Regions from separate parts of the Kitasatospora sp. NPDC059088 genome, predicted to be linked through region 1. Evidence: riboswitches for the same ligand, from Rfam matches in the RefSeq annotation. Region 1 holds a riboswitch; each other region holds the start of a gene.
What was found. Region 1 has a riboswitch for cobalamin ahead of ACFWXO_RS15790 (prenyltransferase/squalene oxidase repeat-containing protein). Riboswitches for the same ligand answer to the same signal wherever they lie in the genome.
Positions count from the first base shown of each region.

Region 1 (4,203 bases):
GGCGCGGACGTCGCCCCGGCCGCGGCCACGGCCGTCTGCGGTGTCGGCCCGTCACTCGGGGTCTCGGTCGGCGGGGCGGTGGAGACTTCGGCCGGTACCGGCGTGGGATCGGGCGCTCCCGGCGGGGTGATGCCGTCCGCAGGAGTGGCCGCGGTACCCGTTCCCGGGGTCGCGGCGGGCGCCGGCGGACGGGTTCCGCCGGGCCGGGGTGCGGCCGGGGCCGGGGCACCCCCGGTCGAGCCGGAGCCGCCGCCACGCGTCGTACCGCTGCCGCCCGTCGTGCCCGATCCGCCCGTCGTACCGGAACCGCTCGCCGCTCCGCCGGAGCCGCCCGTCGTGCCCTGGCCCGGGTCGGCCGGCTGCCCGCCGGAACTGGGGTTGTGGGCCCGGACGCTGTCCGGCGAGAAGGTCGGACGCCCCTCGGTGCCCTCCACGTTGGTGCCGCCGTAGATCCACAGGTCGACGCTGCCGGGCTTCGGCTGGTAGAGCATCGCCCCGAGCTGGCTGTAGGACCACTCGTTCTGGCCCGGATCGGCGTGCCAGTACGACCAGTACGCGGTGGCCGGAGGTGTCAGGACGCACTTCTCCTGGTCCGGGGTCGGGAACTGCTTGCCGCCCTGGTAACCGCTGTAGCCGATCCGGCAGATGAAGGCCGGGCCGTCGTGGCCGGTGCCGGTGGTCTTCCAACCCCCTTGGTTCAGCAGGGTGTAGCCGGTGGTGGGCGTGGAGCCGCAGGAGCGCAGCAGCGGGCCGCCCCACTTGCTCAGGTCCACGGCGAGGACGACCCCGGAGGTCGGGGTGCACTGCTCCATCGGCAACGGCGCAGCGGCAGCCGGGACCACGCCCACGGCGAGGCCGCCGAATGCCAGCGCCGAGGTCAGTGCCGCCGCCCCGGACAGCCGGGCGAGCCGCTGCCCGAGTCCCCGGCTCACCGGTGACGCCCCGGGGCGGCCGTCCGGCGGCGACGGGCGACGATGACGGCAGCGGCACCGAGCGCGGTCAGCGCACCGGCGGCCGCCGTCAGCGCCAGTGCCTGGGTTCCGGTGCTCGCGAGGTGATCCGAACCGGTCTGCACCGGGACGCCTCCGGCCGCCTCGGCACCGCCATCCGTCGGGGCGTCGACGCCACCGGACGACGGCGCGCCGGTGGTCGGGCCGGGCCCGGTCGTGGTGGGCGAACCCGTCGGGGTCCCGGTGGACGTGGTCGTCGGGGTGGAGGTGCCGGTCGGGGTGGGCGTACCGGACGGAGTGGTGGAGGGAGTACCCGTCGGGGTGACCGTACTCGTCGGGGTCGGCGTGCCGGACGGCGTGGTGGACGGCGTCCCGGTCGGCGTCGGCGAGCCGCCGAGGTCGCGGGACAGCGTGCCGAAGGAGATGCCGGTGGCGCCGCCGAGCACCTGCGTGGACGCCCGGACGTCCGACCCCCGCTGCCCGGTGGAGGCGACGTTGAACCCGCCGTCACCGTTCTGCTGCCCGGCGAGGAAGTCGAGTGCCTTGGCGATCTGTCCGCCGTAGGCGGCCTTGCGCAGCGTCATCCCCTGGACGGCCAGCGCGGCCGAGTTGGTGGAGTTGCCGGCCGCGCCGGGGAAGCCGCCGTCGGGCAACTGCCGTGCGGCGAGCCAGCCGAGGCCCTTGTCGACCGCCTGGGCGGCCTCGTCCCCGGGGACGAGGGCGAGGGCCATGACGGCCATGGCCGTGCTGTCCACATCCGAGTCACCGGCGGCCGGAATCAGACTCGGCCAGGACCCGTCCGGGTGCTGGAGGCTCCTCAGGTAGCCGATCGCGGGAGCGGCACCGGTCGACTCTCCGGCCCGGAGCTGGGCCATGACGGCGAGCGCCTGGGAGAAGACCGAGGTGGCGTAGGTGTAGTTGCCCGGGGCGTCGCAGCCCGTGCCCGCGTCGGCCTTGGTGCACACCATCGCGGCGAGGGCGGCGATCAGGTCGTGGCCGCCGAAGTTCCGCGGGTTGCGGCCGACCGCCTCGGCGAGCAGCGCCTCCTTGCCGATGGACCCGCCGCCGGCGTACTCGGTGCCGATGGCGGTCCAGTCGTTGACGGTGCGCGCGCTCGCGTCCTTGCCCTGCTGGTCCAGGAAGTCGACGATCCTGCGCAGCGCGGCGTCGTCCGTACCGGTCGCGGCGAGGGCGTAGGCCCCGTCGATGGTCAGGCCGAAGTCGGCGAAGGCCGGGAACCCCTCGTAGTAGTGACCGTCCGTCAGGCGGGACGGGTCGGTGAGGTAGGCACTCCCCTTGGCGGCGTCCGGCTTCCTCCCGGCAGGCGGGGTCGGTGTGGCGGTGGGGCCGTCCGCGTCGTGCCGGGCGGTGGTGAGGTCGGCACCGGTCAGGGCCGGGATCGTCGGCCGGGCTGCCGCGCTCTCGGGGTGCCCCAGCAGGACCGTACCGCAGGCGGCGACCGCGACGGCACCGGCGACCACCAGCGAGGCGAGGTCCCGGTTTCTGTGACGTGTACGACTGCTGCTGACCCTCACGACGACTCCCTGGTCGGTCGACACGGGAGAAACGGCGCAGCCGACGGCCGCCCACGGGGAACACGGGACCGTCGAGACCACGTCGTAGTCCGCGACGACGCAAGTGCTGTGTGAACACACCCCCGGTCCAGGCATTCCGGCTCACCCACCCTCAGGTGGGTCCACGGTTGCGGGTCAGCGCCGGAGTTGGACCGGCTTCCCCTGAATGCCGAGGGCAAAAAATCGGTTCATCAGACCACGTTGACCGAAGCAGAGTCAATGAGGCGTCAGCGGTGGCCGAGCGGGAGGACCCGGGTGCGGCACCGGGGCTGACGCGCAGCGGTGGGGGGGTCACCGGTGCCCCGGCCCCTCCCGGGAGAGGAGCCGGGCACCGGTCGGCGTCCGCGGTTCAGGACGCGGTTCAGGACGCGGTTCAGGGCGCGGTGATGCCCGGCTGGGCACCGGCGCCGAAGGACCAGCCCTCGACGTCGCCGGGTGCCGGGTTGTAGCTGCCCGCGCCCAGGTTGCTGTACGACCAGGGGCCGCCGTGCTGGGCGTGCCAGTACGACCAGTAGGCGCTGCCGGTCGGGTTGGTGCAGGTCGTCGGCAGGGCGTTGATCGTGCAGACGAAGCCCGGGAAGCGCGGGTGGAAGGAGTACGAGAAACCGGCCCCGGTCAGCGCGGCCAGGCCGCTGGCCGGGTCGCCGGGCGCACAGCCGGTCTGGACGCCGCCGCCGACGGCGGTGAAGTCGACCACGACGGTGACCCCGGTGGTGCCGGTGCAGGCGTCCGCCCGCGCCTGCGGGGCCTGGACGGCGGAGACGCCGAGCAGGCCGGCCGTGAGGGCCGCCGCAGCGGCGATCGACCCGAGCGTACGGCGGGCCGGGCGGGCACGGCGGGCCGGGCGGACCGCGGTGAAGGTGTCGGTCATCGGTGAAATCCTCCTGGAGTCAGGCTCGTTCAGCGCACGGCCGTGGGCGTGGCCGTGTCCCTGGCCGTGTCCGTGGCCGGGCAGGCGAGGGTCGGGGCGCCGGGGCGTGCACCGGCGGCGGACAGCGTGGCCAGCGGGGTGCCCGCGAGGCCGAGGACGGCCTGTGCCGTGGCCCGGGCGCCGTTGCCCGCGTTGAAACCGCTCGCGTCGTAGGCGACGGCGCCGCGGACCGCCTGGTCGGCGGAGCAGTCCTGCTGGAACTTGACCAGCCGGCTCCAGCCCTTGAACCCGGCGGCCAGGCGCCCGCCGGAGAACAGCGCCTGGGTGGCCAGGCCGGTGGTGTTGGCGTTGGAGGCGGTCGCCCCGGCGGCCGCGAACCCGCCGTCGCCGTTCTGGTGGGCGGTGAGCCAGCCGAGTCCCGTGTTCGCCTTGGCGGCGCGACCGGTGGCGGCGAGGGCCTGGACGGCGAGCGCGGTGGCGTCGGGGTCGCTGGTGCAGGCGGCCTGGCCGAAGGAGACCGGGAAGCCGCCGTCCGCGCACTGGCTGTTCGCCAGGAAGTCGACGGCCGCCGCCGGGGCGTCACCGGGCGTGCGGTGCAGGGCGATCAGGGCGAGGGACTGGCCGAAGGCGTTGCTGTAGTCGCCCCACTGGGAGCGGTCGGAGAAGCGGCCTCCGGCGGTCTGCAGCGAGCGCAGCCGGGCCGGCAGGTCGACGCCGCCGAAGGCCGTCGGGTCCCCGCCGCGGACCTCGACGGCGAGCAGCAGCTTGGCGGTCGCGCCCGCATAGGCCTCGGTGGTGCCGTCGCCGA
Region 1 covers NZ_JBHYGR010000029.1:34,153-38,355, reverse strand. The annotation lists gene ACFWXO_RS15795 (hypothetical protein) at 1-932, opposite strand, end outside; gene ACFWXO_RS15790 (prenyltransferase/squalene oxidase repeat-containing protein) at 929-2,485, opposite strand; cobalamin riboswitch at 2,594-2,738, opposite strand; gene ACFWXO_RS15785 (flagellar hook-length control protein FliK) at 2,898-3,395, opposite strand; gene ACFWXO_RS15780 (peptidase) at 3,425-4,203, opposite strand, start outside.

Region 2 (4,203 bases), on a different contig from region 1:
CCGATCACCGTGCCGCCGCTGTGCCCGGTGCGGGCCTGGGCCTCCAGGTCCGCGAGGAACTGCTGGACGGCACGGGCGTTCGGCGAGGCCTGCGGGTCCCGGGCCAGCAGGTCCCGGCCCACGTCCGGCGGCAGGGTACGGCCGGGGGCGCCGACCGACACCGGTACCCGGACGGGCTGCCCGGGGTCGGTCCGGTCGTCGCGGTCCAGCAGCACGAGACTGCCGGCGGCGACCACGATGCCGGCCGCGGCCAGCACGGCCGGCCTACCGCGCAGGACTCTGGGCAGGGCCACGACCGCTCCTCCGGTTTCTCGCCGGCGCCGACCCCCGCGGACGCAACCGGAACACGCGTACGAATGACTCCGACGAGAGCCTGCCACACTCCCCCGGTCCCGGCGAACGGGTCCGCCGGGACCGGGGTGTCACCGCGGGTCAGCCGGTCGCGGCGGCCGCCGGAGTGCCCTGCGAACCCGGCGTGGCCGAGCCCGCCGCCTTGGCCCGCTGGAGCAGCTGGCCCTTCACGTGCTCGGCGAACCCGGCGGACGCCGCGGTCGCGGCGGCGTCAGGGGCGTTGCCGCCCTTCGCCGAGCCCTCGACGGTGAAGTAGGCGTACCGGCCCAGGCTGCTGTGCGTGCCGGTGCAGCCGGGGTTGGCGCAGAACGCCGGGCCGCCCGGCGCGGGCAGGCCCTTGAGCTGCCCGGCGTAGTTCTTCATCGCCGTCTCGGCCTGGATCTTGTGGTCGAAGACCGCGACGCCGACGGTCACCGCGCTGTCGCCGGAGACGTACGTCGCCCGGAGCACCTTCTGGCAGCCCTGGTCGCCGAGGACCTTGCCGAGCCCGCCGGTGGTGGAGTTGCCGTCCCAGCAGGGCTGGTCCAGCGCGACCACGGTCCGGTTCCAGGACACGCCGTTGACCGTCACCTGCAGCGCGGAGAACAGCGCCCCCGCGTCCTGCGGCGCCGGGTCGGTGGCGACCTCCCAGATCGGCTTCGACGGGTCGTCCGGCTGCCCTCCCGCGGCCGCACCGCCGTTCGACGGGCCTGGGGTCGACGGGCCGCCGTTCGACGGGCCGGGGGTCGGCTTGCCCGAGACGGACGCGGACGCGACCGCACCGCCACCGGGCTTGGCCGGGTCGTCCTTCTTGCCGAACAGCAGCACTCCGCCCGCGGCCAGACCACCCACCAGGACGACGGCCACCGCGCCGCCGATGATCCTCACCCGGCGCTTGCGCCTGCCGTCGGCCTCGTTGCGGTCCGCCAGCGCCGCCCAGTCCGGCTCGACGCGCTGCGGCGGGACCGGCTGCTGCGGCGCGGCCGGCTGCTGCGGGGGCCCCGGCTGCTGCACGGGAACCGCCTGCTGCGGGGCCTGCTGCCACTGCGGCTGCGCAGCCGGCGGCTGAACCGGCTGGGGCGCCGGCTGGGGCACCGGCGGGACGGGCTGGGAGAACGGCTGCGCCGCCGGCGCCACCGGTCCGTACGAGGCCGGCGGCGGGCCGAAACCACCGCCCGGCGGCGGCACCGGACCCGGCCCCACCGGCTGCTGATTCTGTGCGCCCCCCGGCCCGGCGGGAGGCGTCCCCTGCGGCCCGTGCCCAGGTACACCAGTTCCGTCGCTCATGCGCCCAGATCGTAGGGCATCACCCGCACCGCCCCTCGGCCCGGTGACCGTTCCGTATCGAAACCAGGACGCCCGGCGCGCCGGGCCCGGGTGTCCGGCACCCGGATCCGGGGTGTCCGGCGGGCGGCCGCGACACGTCCGGAGCGTGGTTCCGGGCCTCGGACGTCCACGAACCGCCACCGGCCCGGGCACAACCCGTCATCGCGACAACACACCACGCCGTACTACATGTGGTGTCGCATCGAGGAGACACCACTACATGTATGCTCGCTTCTGCTGTCGATGCAGGGGAACCCGGTGGGAATCCGGGACTGCCCCGCAGCGGTGTGCGGGCGGCTCCAGCAGCCGTACCGCGAGTCCGAGTACCTGCCGAACAGCGTGCGCCACGGCCCTCCCGCAGAGGCCGCGCCAAGCACCAGCACCACCCCTCCGGGCCTCGCGGGCGGGCCGGGGAGACACCTCGCGCGACGCTTTTTGCGTTCGCGCCGTGCTCCCCTGCCCAGATCGGCCCGGGTGACCCCGATCACCGCCGCACGATCGCCGCCAGGAGAGAGCGCCTTGACCACCGCTGCCTCAGTCACCCTGCCCGCCCAGGGCTCCGGTACCGCCTTCACCGACCCGACGGTCTCCGACCCCGGCGGTGCTCTCCTGCGGCTGCTCACCGACCGCAGCGCCGACCTCACCGAGGTCGACCCCGGCCATGTCGCCGCCGCCGCGCTGCGCGGCCGCCACGCCGGCTCGGACTTCGCCGAGCTGCGCGGTCTGGCCGTGGACGCCGCCGCGTCGATGATCGCCGAGGACCCCCAGTACTCGAAGCTGGCCGCCCGCCTGCTCGCCCTGGAGATCGTCGACGAGGCGAACAGCCAGGGCTCGACCTCCTTCTCCGCCTCGATCGCCGTCGGCCACGCCGAGGGCCTGATCGGCGACACCACCGCGGCCTTCGTCGCCAAGCACGCCGACGCCCTGAACGCGCTCGTCGACACCAAGGGCGACGACCGCTTCGAGTACTTCGGCCTGCGCACCGTCCAGTCCCGCTACCTGCTGCGCCACCCGATCACCCGCAAGGTGATCGAGACCCCGCAGCACTTCCTGCTCCGCGTCGCCTGCGGCCTGGCGGTCGGCGACTCCGAGCAGTCGGTGCGCGAGGTGTCCGAGCTGTACGGCCTGATGAGCCGCCTGGAGTACCTGACCTCCTCGCCGACGCTCTTCAACTCCGGCACCCGGCACCCGCAGATGTCCAGCTGCTACCTGCTGGACTCGCCGCTGGACAACCTGGACTCGATCTACAACCGCTACGCGCAGATCGCCCGCCTCTCCAAGCACGCCGGCGGCATCGGCCTGTCCTACTCGCGCATCCGCTCGCGCGGCAGCCTGATCCGCGGCACCAACGGCAAGTCCAACGGCATCGTCCCGTTCCTGCGCACCCTCGACTCCTCGGTCGCCGCCGTCAACCAGGGCGGCCGCCGCAAGGGCGCGGCCTGCGTCTACCTGGAGACCTGGCACGCCGACATCGAGGAGTTCCTGGAGCTCCGCGACAACACCGGTGAGGAGGCGCGCCGCACGCACAACCTCAACCTGGCCCACTGGATCCCGGACGAGTTCATGCGCCGCGTGAACGCCAACGCCGACTGGTCGCTGTTCTCCCCCGCCGACGTCCCCGAGCTGGTCGACCTGTGGGGCGCCGACTTCGACGAGGCCTACCTCAAGGCCGAGCTGGCCGGCAAGGCCGTCCGCACCATCCCGGCGCAGACCCTCTACGCCCGCATGATGCGCACCCTCGCGCAGACCGGCAACGGCTGGATGACCTTCAAGGACGCCTCCAACCGCGCCGCCAACCAGACCGCGCTGCCCGGCCGCACGGTGCACTCCTCCAACCTGTGCACCGAGATCCTGGAGGTCACGGACGACTCCGAGACCGCCGTCTGCAACCTGGGCTCGGTCAACCTCGGCGCGCACGTGGCCGAGGGCGCGTCCGTCGAGGACCTGCTCGGCGCCATGGACTGGGAGCGCCTCGACGCCACCGTCCGCACCGCCGTGACCTTCCTCGACCGCGTGGTGGACATCAACTTCTACCCGACCACCGAGGCCGGCACCTCCAACTCCCGCTGGCGGCCAGTCGGCCTCGGCGTGATGGGCCTCCAGGACGTCTTCTTCAAGCTGCGGATCGACTTCGACTCCGCCGAGGCCGCCCGGCTGTCCACGCTGATCGCCGAGCGCATCATGCTCACCGCCTACGAGCGCTCCGCCGACCTGGCCGAGCAGCTCGGCCGCCACGAGGCCTACGGCGAAACCCGCGCCGCCCGCGGCGAGCTGCACATCGACCACTTCCCGAGCGCCGCCCCGGAGTGGACCGACCGCTGGACGGCGCTGCGCGCCCGCATCGCCGAGACCGGCCTGCGCAACTCGCTGCTGCTCGCGATCGCCCCGACCGCGACCATCGCCTCCATCGCCGGCGTCTACGAGTGCATCGAGCCGCAGGTGTCCAACCTGTTCAAGCGCGAGACGCTCTCGGGCGAGTTCCTCCAGGTCAACCCGTACCTGGTGCGCGAGCTCAAGGAGCTCGGCGTCTGGGACCAGCAGACCCGC
Region 2 covers NZ_JBHYGR010000040.1:46,521-50,723, forward strand. The annotation lists gene ACFWXO_RS19760 (glycoside hydrolase family 26 protein) at 1-293, opposite strand, end outside; gene ACFWXO_RS19765 (hypothetical protein) at 433-1,344, opposite strand; cobalamin riboswitch at 1,874-2,006, shown strand; gene ACFWXO_RS19770 (ribonucleoside-diphosphate reductase subunit alpha) at 2,200-4,203, shown strand, end outside.
Region 2: linked by a shared signal. The riboswitch ahead of ACFWXO_RS19770 (ribonucleoside-diphosphate reductase subunit alpha) and the one ahead of ACFWXO_RS15790 (prenyltransferase/squalene oxidase repeat-containing protein) in region 1 are both predicted to bind cobalamin.

Region 3 (4,203 bases), on a different contig from region 1:
GGCCTTCGCCGGGGCCAGGCTGCGCCGGCTCCGGGAGGAACGCGGACTGAGCCAGGCCGCCACGGCGCGGATGATCGACCTCTCGCCCAGCTACCTCAACCAGCTGGAGCACGACGCCCGCCCGCTGACCGTCCCCGTCCTGCTGCGGCTCACCGAGGCGTTCGGCGTGGAGGCCGGGTACTTCGCCCCGCCGGACAGCGCCCGGCTCGCCGCCGAACTGCGCGACGGCCTCGGCGAGGAGCTCGCGGCCGGCCGGATCACCCCCGGTGACCTCGACGAGGTCGCCACCCGACTGCCCGCCGTGGCACGGCTGTTGACCGACCTCGGGCGCGGCCGTCGCACCCTGGCCGAGCAGCTCGCCGTCCTCGCGGGGGACCGGGGCCCGGCCGCCGACACCCGGACCCCGCACGAGGAGGTCCGCGAGTTCTTCTACCGCCGGCAGAACTACGTCCATGAACTCGACACCGCCGCCGAGGAGTTGGCGGGCGAGATCCGGCTGCGGCGCGGCGGGGTGCGGGCGGTGCTGGCCGAACGGCTGGCCGACGTACACGGCGTACGGCTCGCCTCCGGCGGGGAGCAGCTGCACCGGTACGAGCCGCGGACCCGGACCCTGCGGCTGTCGGACCGGCTGCGCCCCGGCCAGCAGGCCTTCCGGCTGGCCACCCAGCTCGGCTACCTGGAACACGACGCGCTGCTCTCCGAACTCGCCGCCCAGGACAGCCCCGAAGGCTCGGCCGCGCACTCGCTCACCCGGATCGGCCTGGCCAACTACTTCGCCGCTGCCCTCGTCCTGCCCTACGCCGCCTTCCACGCCGAGGCCGAGTCCGCCCGCTACGACATCGAGCACCTCGCCGACCACTTCGGCGTCGGCTACGAGACGGTCTGCCACCGCCTCAGCACCCTCCAGCGCCCCGGCCTGCGCGGGGTGCCGTTCTCCTTCGTCCGGGTCGACCGGGCCGGGAACGTCTCCAAGCGGCAGTCCGCCACGCCCTTCCACTTCTCCCGCACCGGTGGCACCTGCCCGCTGTGGAACGTCTACGACGCCTTCGCCGCCCCGGGCCGGGTCCACGTCCAGGTCGCCGCCATGCCGGACGGGCGCCGCTACCTGTGGACGGCCCGCGCCGTCACCCGCTCGCCCGGCGGCTGGGGCCGACCCGGCAAGACCTTCGCCATCGGCCTCGGCTGCGAACTCCGCCACGCGTCCCGCCTCGTCTACTCCGCAGGCCTCCACCTGACCGACGAGGCCGCCGCCACCCCGATCGGCCTGGGCTGCAAGGTCTGCGAACGCCCGGCCTGCGCCCAGCGCTCGGCCCCGGCGATCGGCCGCCCGCTGGCCGTCGACGAGCACACCAGCACCTTCGTCCCGTACCCGGCGTCCTCCTGAGCGGTGCCGCACGGGGCGAGGCAGCCCCCGGAGGGCCGTCGGACGAGTACAACCACCCTTCCTGCCATCGGGTTTGGTGACATTGGGCGGCGGGCATCGCCAGCCCGGAAGCCCCGTGCACCACGGGCGGAAGTGAGGTGGGACGGATGGCCGGCGACGAGACGCCACAGCCCTTCGCGACGTTCTGCGGCAACTGCAACTGCGGTTGCCCCCAGGTGTTCCTGGACCGGGAGGCCCCGGTGGACCGGCGGGTGAGGATCACCGACGACTTCGGTCAGCAGATCCGGATGAGCGAGGACCAGTTCCGCGACCTGGTGCGCCAGGCCAAGGAGGGACTGCTGGACCTCTCCGCGGCTTCGGCCGGCTGAACGCGATCGAACGGCGCCCGGGGGCGGCGGTCCGATGACCCGCCGCCGGTCCGGCGAAGGGCCGTGGTCGCGGCCCGGGACTCGCCGATCGGTGTCGGGGACACGGACACCTCGCTCTACAGGAACGCGTGGTCGACCTCGCGCTCTGGCTCGACCGCCACCGGCCCGTCCTGGCCCTGTGACCCGTCGTGCCCCTGTGACCGCTCGGGCCCGCGCCGCGCGGCGGTGGGTCTGGACTTGCTAGGACGTCCAACTATATGGTCGACGGCAGGTCCGCGGTGTCAGGGAAGCCGGTGTGAGTCCGGCACGGTCCCGCCACTGTGACCGGGGAGTTCGTCCTCGCAGATGACGGCCACTGGCAGCCAGCCGGGAAGGCCAGGGGGCGGGCGTGGATCCGGGAGTCAGGATACCGGCCGCGGATGATCCGTGTTTTCCACGAGGATGGAGACGACACGCATGACTCCGGGCCGCTGTTCCCGCTCCGCTGCCGTGCTGCCGACCGTCGGGGCCCATCGCTCCTGACGGTTCGTCACTTTACGCCTGCCGCGACGGCGTACGACCGTACGTCCGATGCCGCGGCGTGCTCTCTCCATTCCTCCTCTCCCCACCCGTGACGAGAGAAGGAACCGATGGTCCGCGAACTGACCCACTTCATCGGCGGCAAGCGCGTCGCCGGGACGTCCGGCCGCTACGGCGACGTCTTCGACCCCAACACCGGCCGGGTGCAGGCCCGGGTGCCGCTGGCCGACCGGGCCGAGGTCGAGGCGGTGATCGCCGACGCCGCCCAGGCCCAGCCCGGGTGGGCGGCCTGGAACCCGCAGCGGCGGGCGCGGGTGCTGCTGCGCTTCCTGCAACTGGTCGAGCAGGAGAAGGAGGAGCTGGCCCGGCTGCTCTCCGCCGAGCACGGCAAGACCGTGGCCGACGCCCACGGCGACCTCCAACGCGGCCTGGAGGTGGTGGAGTTCGCCGCCGGGATCCCGCACCTGTTGAAGGGCGAGTTCACCGACAACGCCGGCACCGGCATCGACGTCTACTCGATGCGCCAGCCGCTCGGCGTGGTCGCCGGCATCACGCCGTTCAACTTCCCGGCGATGATCCCGCTGTGGAAGGCCGCACCCGCGCTGGCCTGCGGCAACTCCTTCGTTCTCAAGCCCTCCGAGCGGGACCCGTCGGTGCCGCTTCGGCTCGCCGAGCTGTTCCTGGAGGCCGGGCTGCCGCCGGGCGTGCTCAACGTGGTCAACGGCGGCAAGGAGGCGGTGGACACCCTGCTGGAGGACGAGCGGGTGCAGGCCGTCGGCTTCGTCGGCTCCACCCCGATCGCCCAGTACGTCTACGCGACGGCCGCCGCCCACGGGAAGCGGGCGCAGTGCTTCGGCGGCGCGAAGAACCACATGATCGTGATGCCGGACGCCGACCTCGACCAGGCCGCCGACGCGCTGATCGGCGCCGGCTACGGCTCGGCGGGGGAGCGCTGCATGGCGATCTCGGTGGCCGTCCCGGTGGGGGAGGAGACCGCGGACGCGCTGGTGGCCAAGCTGGTCGAGCGGATCGCCGCGCTCAAGGTCGGCCGCTCGGACGACCCGGCTGCCGACTTCGGCCCGCTGGTCGGCGCCGACGCGCTGGAGCGGGTCCGCGGGTACCTCGACCTCGGGGCCCGGGAGGGCGCCGAACTCGTCGTCGACGGGCGGGACTTCCGCCTTGAGGGCCACGAGGGCGGCTACTTCCTCGGCGCCTCGCTGTTCGACCGGGTGACCCCGGACATGCGGATCCACCGCGAGGAGATCTTCGGCCCGGTGCTCACCGTGGTCCGCGCCGCCGACTACGAGGAGGCGCTGCGGCTGCCCAGCGAGCACGAGTTCGGCAACGGCGTGGCCATCTACACCCGGGACGGCGACACCGCCCGGGACTTCGCCCGCCGGGTGGACACCGGCATGGTCGGCGTCAACGTGCCGATCCCGGTGCCGATCGCCTACCACACCTTCGGCGGCTGGAAGCGCTCCGCCTTCGGCGACCTCAACCAGCACGGTCCGGACTCGATCCGCTTCTACACCCGCACCCGCACCGTCACCTCGCGCTGGCCCTCCGGGGTCAAGGAGGGCGCGAGCTTCACCATGCCGACGATGGGGTGAACGCCGTGCACACCAGTGAACTGACGGAGGACCAGGCCGCGATCGCCGAGGCCGTCGGAGCCTTCGCCGCCGAGTACCTGGCCCCGCACGCGGTCGAGTGGGACCAGGCCAAGCACTTCCCGGTGGACGTGCTGCGCAAGGCCGCCGACCTCGGCCTCGCCGGGGTCTACGTCCGGGAGGACGTCGGCGGCTCCCAACTCTCCCGGCTGGATGGCGTGGTGGTCTTCGAAGCACTGGCGGGCGGCTGCCCGTCCGTCGCCGCCTACCTGTCCATCCACAACATGGTCGGCTGGATGGTCGACCGCTACGGCAGCGAGGACCA
Region 3 covers NZ_JBHYGR010000133.1:2,069-6,271, reverse strand. The annotation lists gene ACFWXO_RS37410 (short-chain fatty acyl-CoA regulator family protein) at 1-1,384, shown strand, start outside; gene ACFWXO_RS37405 (hypothetical protein) at 1,531-1,752, shown strand; cobalamin riboswitch at 1,994-2,185, shown strand; gene ACFWXO_RS37400 (CoA-acylating methylmalonate-semialdehyde dehydrogenase) at 2,382-3,881, shown strand; gene ACFWXO_RS37395 (acyl-CoA dehydrogenase family protein) at 3,887-4,203, shown strand, end outside.
Region 3: linked by a shared signal. The riboswitch ahead of ACFWXO_RS37400 (CoA-acylating methylmalonate-semialdehyde dehydrogenase) and the one ahead of ACFWXO_RS15790 (prenyltransferase/squalene oxidase repeat-containing protein) in region 1 are both predicted to bind cobalamin.

Region 4 (4,203 bases), on a different contig from region 1:
ATCCTCGCCGACTGCCAGGGCGTGGTGCGCTGGGGCGGGGACGACGACGAGGTGGACGAGTCGCTGTTCTACCTCGCCCTCGGCCCGCAGGACCGCCGGGTGAACCGGCTCGCCGACCGCCTGCGCGGCTGGGCCGAACGCCCCGGCTCGGGCGCCGGCACCCCGGTGGACGTGGCCTCCCCGGACCGCCGCACCGAGGCGAGCACCTTGGCCCGCACCCAGCGCGCGGGCTGACCACCCCACGGGGGCGGGCCCGGCAGCCGTGCCGCGCCCGCCCCCGAACCCGTCCGATCGGCCCGCCTGATCAGCCCATCTGATCAACCCGCCCGATCAGCCCGCGAGTTCGGCCCGCAGGCGGCGGGCGGCGGCGACCAGGCTTTCCAGCGAGGCGCGGGTCTCGGGCCAGCCGCGGGTCTTGAGGCCGCAGTCGGGGTTGACCCAGAGCCGCTCGGCGGGGATCGCCGCCAGTCCGGCCCGCAGCAGCTCGACGGCCTCCTCGGTGCTCGGCACCCGCGGGGAGTGGATGTCCCAGACACCCGGGCCGACCTCGCGCGGGTACCCGGCGGAGGCCAGTTCCCCGGCGACCTCCATGTGCGAACGGGTCGCCTCCAGGGAGATCACGTCGGCGTCGAGTTCGTCGATCGCGGTCATGATCGCGCCGAACTCGGCGTAGCACATGTGGGTGTGCACCTGGGTGTCGGCGCGCACGCCCGAGGTGGCCAGCCGGAAGGCCTCGGTGGCCCAGTCCAGGTAGGCCGGGCGGCCGGCGGCGCGCAGCGGCAGGGTCTCGCGCAGGGCCGGTTCGTCGACCTGGACGACGGCGGCGCCCGCGGCCTCCAGGTCGGCGACCTCGTCGCGCAGGGCGAGGGCCACCTGCCGGGCGGTCTCGGCGAGCGGCTGGTCGTCGCGGACGAAGGACCAGGCGAGCATGGTGACCGGGCCGGTCAGCATGCCCTTGACCGGGCGGTCGGTCAGGTCCTGGGCGTAGCGGAACCAGTCGACGGTCATCGGCTGCGGGCGGGAGATGTCCCCGGCCAGGACCGGCGGCCGGACGTAGCGGGTGCCGTAGGACTGCACCCAGCCGTGCCGGGTGGCCAGGTAGCCGGTGAGCTGCTCGGCGAAGTACTGGACCATGTCGTTGCGCTCGGGCTCGCCGTGCACCAGGACGTCCAGGCCGGCCTTCTCCTGGTAGGCGACCACCTCGCGGACCTCCGCCTCCATCCGCTCCCGGTACGCGGCGGCGTCGATCCGCCCGGCGGTCAGGTCGGCCCGGGCGACGCGCAGTTCGGTGGTCTGCGGGAAGGAGCCGATGGTGGTGGTCGGCAGCAGCGGCAGTGCGAGCCGGGCCCGCTGGGCCGCGGCCCGTACGGGGTAGGGCTGGGCGCGCCGGGCGTCGCCCGGGGTGACGGCCGCGGTGCGGGCGCGCACGGCCGGGTCGCGGGTGATCGGCGAGCTGGCGCGGGAGGCCAGGTCGGCGCGGTTGGCGGCGAGTTCGGCGGTGATCGCGCCGGTGCCCTCGCGCAGGGCGCGGGCCAGCAGCGCGGTCTCGGTGGCCTTCTGCTTGGCGAAGGCGAGCCAGCGGGCGATCTGCGGGTCGATGTCGCGTTCGAGGGTGGCGTCGATCGGCACGTGCAGCAGCGAGCAGGAGGGCGCGACGTCGACCCGGTCGGCGAGCCCGAGCAGGGTGGCCAGGGTGGCCAGCGAGGCGCCCAGGTCGTTGATCCAGATGTTGCGGCCGTCGATCACCCCGGCGACCAGGCGCTTGCCGGGCAGCCCGCCGACGGCGGCGAGGTCCGCCAGGTTGGCGGCGGCCGGTCCGGTGAAGTCCAGCGCCAGGCCCTCCACCGGGGCCTTGGCCAGCACCGCCAGGGCGTCGCCGAGGCGGTCGAAGTAGCTCGCCACCAGCAGCTTGGGGCGCTCGGTCGGCGCGCCCAGCTCGCGGTAGGCCCGGGCGGCGGAGTTCAGCTCGGCCGGGGTCCGGTCCTGGACCAGCGCGGGCTCGTCCAGCTGCACCCACTCCGCACCGGCGGCCCGGAGCGCCGCGAGCAGTTCCGCGTAGACGGGCAGCAGCCGGTCCAGCAGGGTGATCGGCTGGAAGTCGGGGGCCACCCCCGGCGCCGGCTTGGCGAGCAGCAGGTAGCTGACCGGCCCGACCAGCACCGGACGGGCGCCGTGGCCGAGCGCGAGGGCCTCCCTGAGCTCGGCGACGGCCTTGGCCGGGTTCGCGGCGAAGGCGGTGTCCGGCCCCAACTCCGGGACGAGGTAGTGGTAGTTGGTGTCGAACCACTTGGTCATCTCCAGCGGAGCGACGTCCTGGTTGCCGCGCGCCATGGCGAAGTAGCCGTCCAGCGGGTCGGCGTCGACCGCCGCCCGGTGCCGCGGCGGGATCGCGCCGACCGCCACGGTGGTGTCCAGGACGTGGTCGTAGAGCGAGAAGTCGCCGGTCGGGACCTCCTCGATACCGGAGTCGGCGAGCTGCTGCCAGTTCCCCCGGCGCAGGTCGGCGGCGGTGGCCAGCAGCACCTCGGCGGTGACGGCGCCCTTCCAGTACCCCTCGATCGCCTTCTTCAACTCCCGGCCCCGCCCCTGGCGGGGGTAGCCGTGGGCGGTGGCGAGGGTCGCCGCGGCTGCGGACTTCGTGGTCAAGGGACTCTCCTTCGCGAGTCTGGTTCCTCAAGTGCCCGGCGACGGGGACGAGGACGCGAAGGGACGACGGACCGGACGGGCCCCCGCACACGGGTACGGCTCCGCCAGGTGTGGTCGCCGACCCGCCCTCGAGGTCACCGGATGGCCGGGCGCGAACGGTCGCACCCGGGCAGTGGCAGGTCTTCGGACTCGCGGGCCCGCCCGTCCTCCTCAAGGACCGGCACCTACTGGCCGTCGCTTCCCAGACCCGAACCGGGCCCAGTGCGTATGACGGCGGTCGTTCCCACTCACCGCTGCGGGGCAGTCCCGGACTGGCCAGTTGAAAGGCGTCACCGGGTTCCCTCTTACGACACCCCGCCTGGCGGACGGGGCGAACCAGCTGCACCCGCCACCCTACGGGCAGCCCGCCGCTTTCCGGCCGGAGAACCGCACAACCGTCCACATGATGAGACGGCGTCAGCCTCCGACGACCTCGGCCTGCGACCGGGGTCAGCCTCCGGCCGCTGCGACGGCCCGGGTCAGCCGACCGCCACCCCGACCAGGCAGGTGTCGTCGTCGGTGTCGGCACCGCTGTACTGCAACAGGTGGTCCAGGTGCCCCTCGAGGCCGTCCCCACCCTCGGCGGCCAGCCGGTGCGCCCGCTCGGCGAGGGTCGTCAGGTTGCTCAGCGACGCCTGGAGGGACTCGTCGCGGCGCTCGATCAGCCCGTCGGTGTACATCACCAGGGTGTCCCCGGGCCGGAGCACGATCTCCTCCTCCTGGTAGTCCGCCTGGTCGACGGCGCCGAGCAGGATCCCGCCGAGCTGCGGGAGGGTCCGCGCCCGGCCCTCGCGCAGCAGGACCGGTGGCGGGTGGCCAGCGCGGGCCCAGCGCAGCCGCCGGGTGGCGGGTTCGTAGAGCCCGCAGACGGCGGTGGCGGTCACGTTGTCCGTGAGGTGGTGGGTCACGCTGTTCAGCCAGTTGAGCAGTTGGCCCGGTCCGGCACCGGTGGCGGCCAGGCCGCGCAGGGCGTTGCGCAACGCGACCATGCCGGTGGCTGCCTCGATGCCGTGCCCGGCGACGTCGCCGACGCAGATCAGGACGTCGCCGGTGGGCAGCACGAGGGCGTCGTACCAGTCGCCGCCGACCAGGTGGTCCTTCTCGGCGGGGCGGTAGCGCACCGCCACGTGCAGGTCGTGAAGGTCCAGCGGCCCCCGGGCGGGCGGCATGATGGCGTGCTGGAGCTGGAGGGCGAGGCGGCTGCGCTCGGCGGCCTGCTGCTCGCTCTGGGCGAGCTGGTCGCGGGTGGCGGCCAGGGCGACCTCGGTCCAGTGCTGGGCGGAGATGTCCTGGTAGGCGCCGCGGACCACACGCAGTCCGCTGTCCGGGTCGTGCACCGGTTCCGCCACCACCCGGATGTGCCGGGTGACCCCGTCGGCGCGCTGGAGGCGGAAGGCGGTGGAGGCGGGCCGCCGGTGGTGCAGCAGCGTCCGCAGGAAGCGGCCGATGGTCTGCCGGTCGTCCGGGTGGGCGTGCTCGGCGAGCTGGTCGAGGGCGATCGGCCGGTCGGTCGGCGCG
Region 4 covers NZ_JBHYGR010000133.1:13,986-18,188, forward strand. The annotation lists gene ACFWXO_RS37440 (hypothetical protein) at 1-234, shown strand, start outside; gene metE (5-methyltetrahydropteroyltriglutamate--homocysteine S-methyltransferase) at 331-2,646, opposite strand; cobalamin riboswitch at 2,824-2,993, opposite strand; gene ACFWXO_RS37450 (SpoIIE family protein phosphatase) at 3,165-4,203, opposite strand, start outside.
Region 4: linked by a shared signal. The riboswitch ahead of metE (5-methyltetrahydropteroyltriglutamate--homocysteine S-methyltransferase) and the one ahead of ACFWXO_RS15790 (prenyltransferase/squalene oxidase repeat-containing protein) in region 1 are both predicted to bind cobalamin.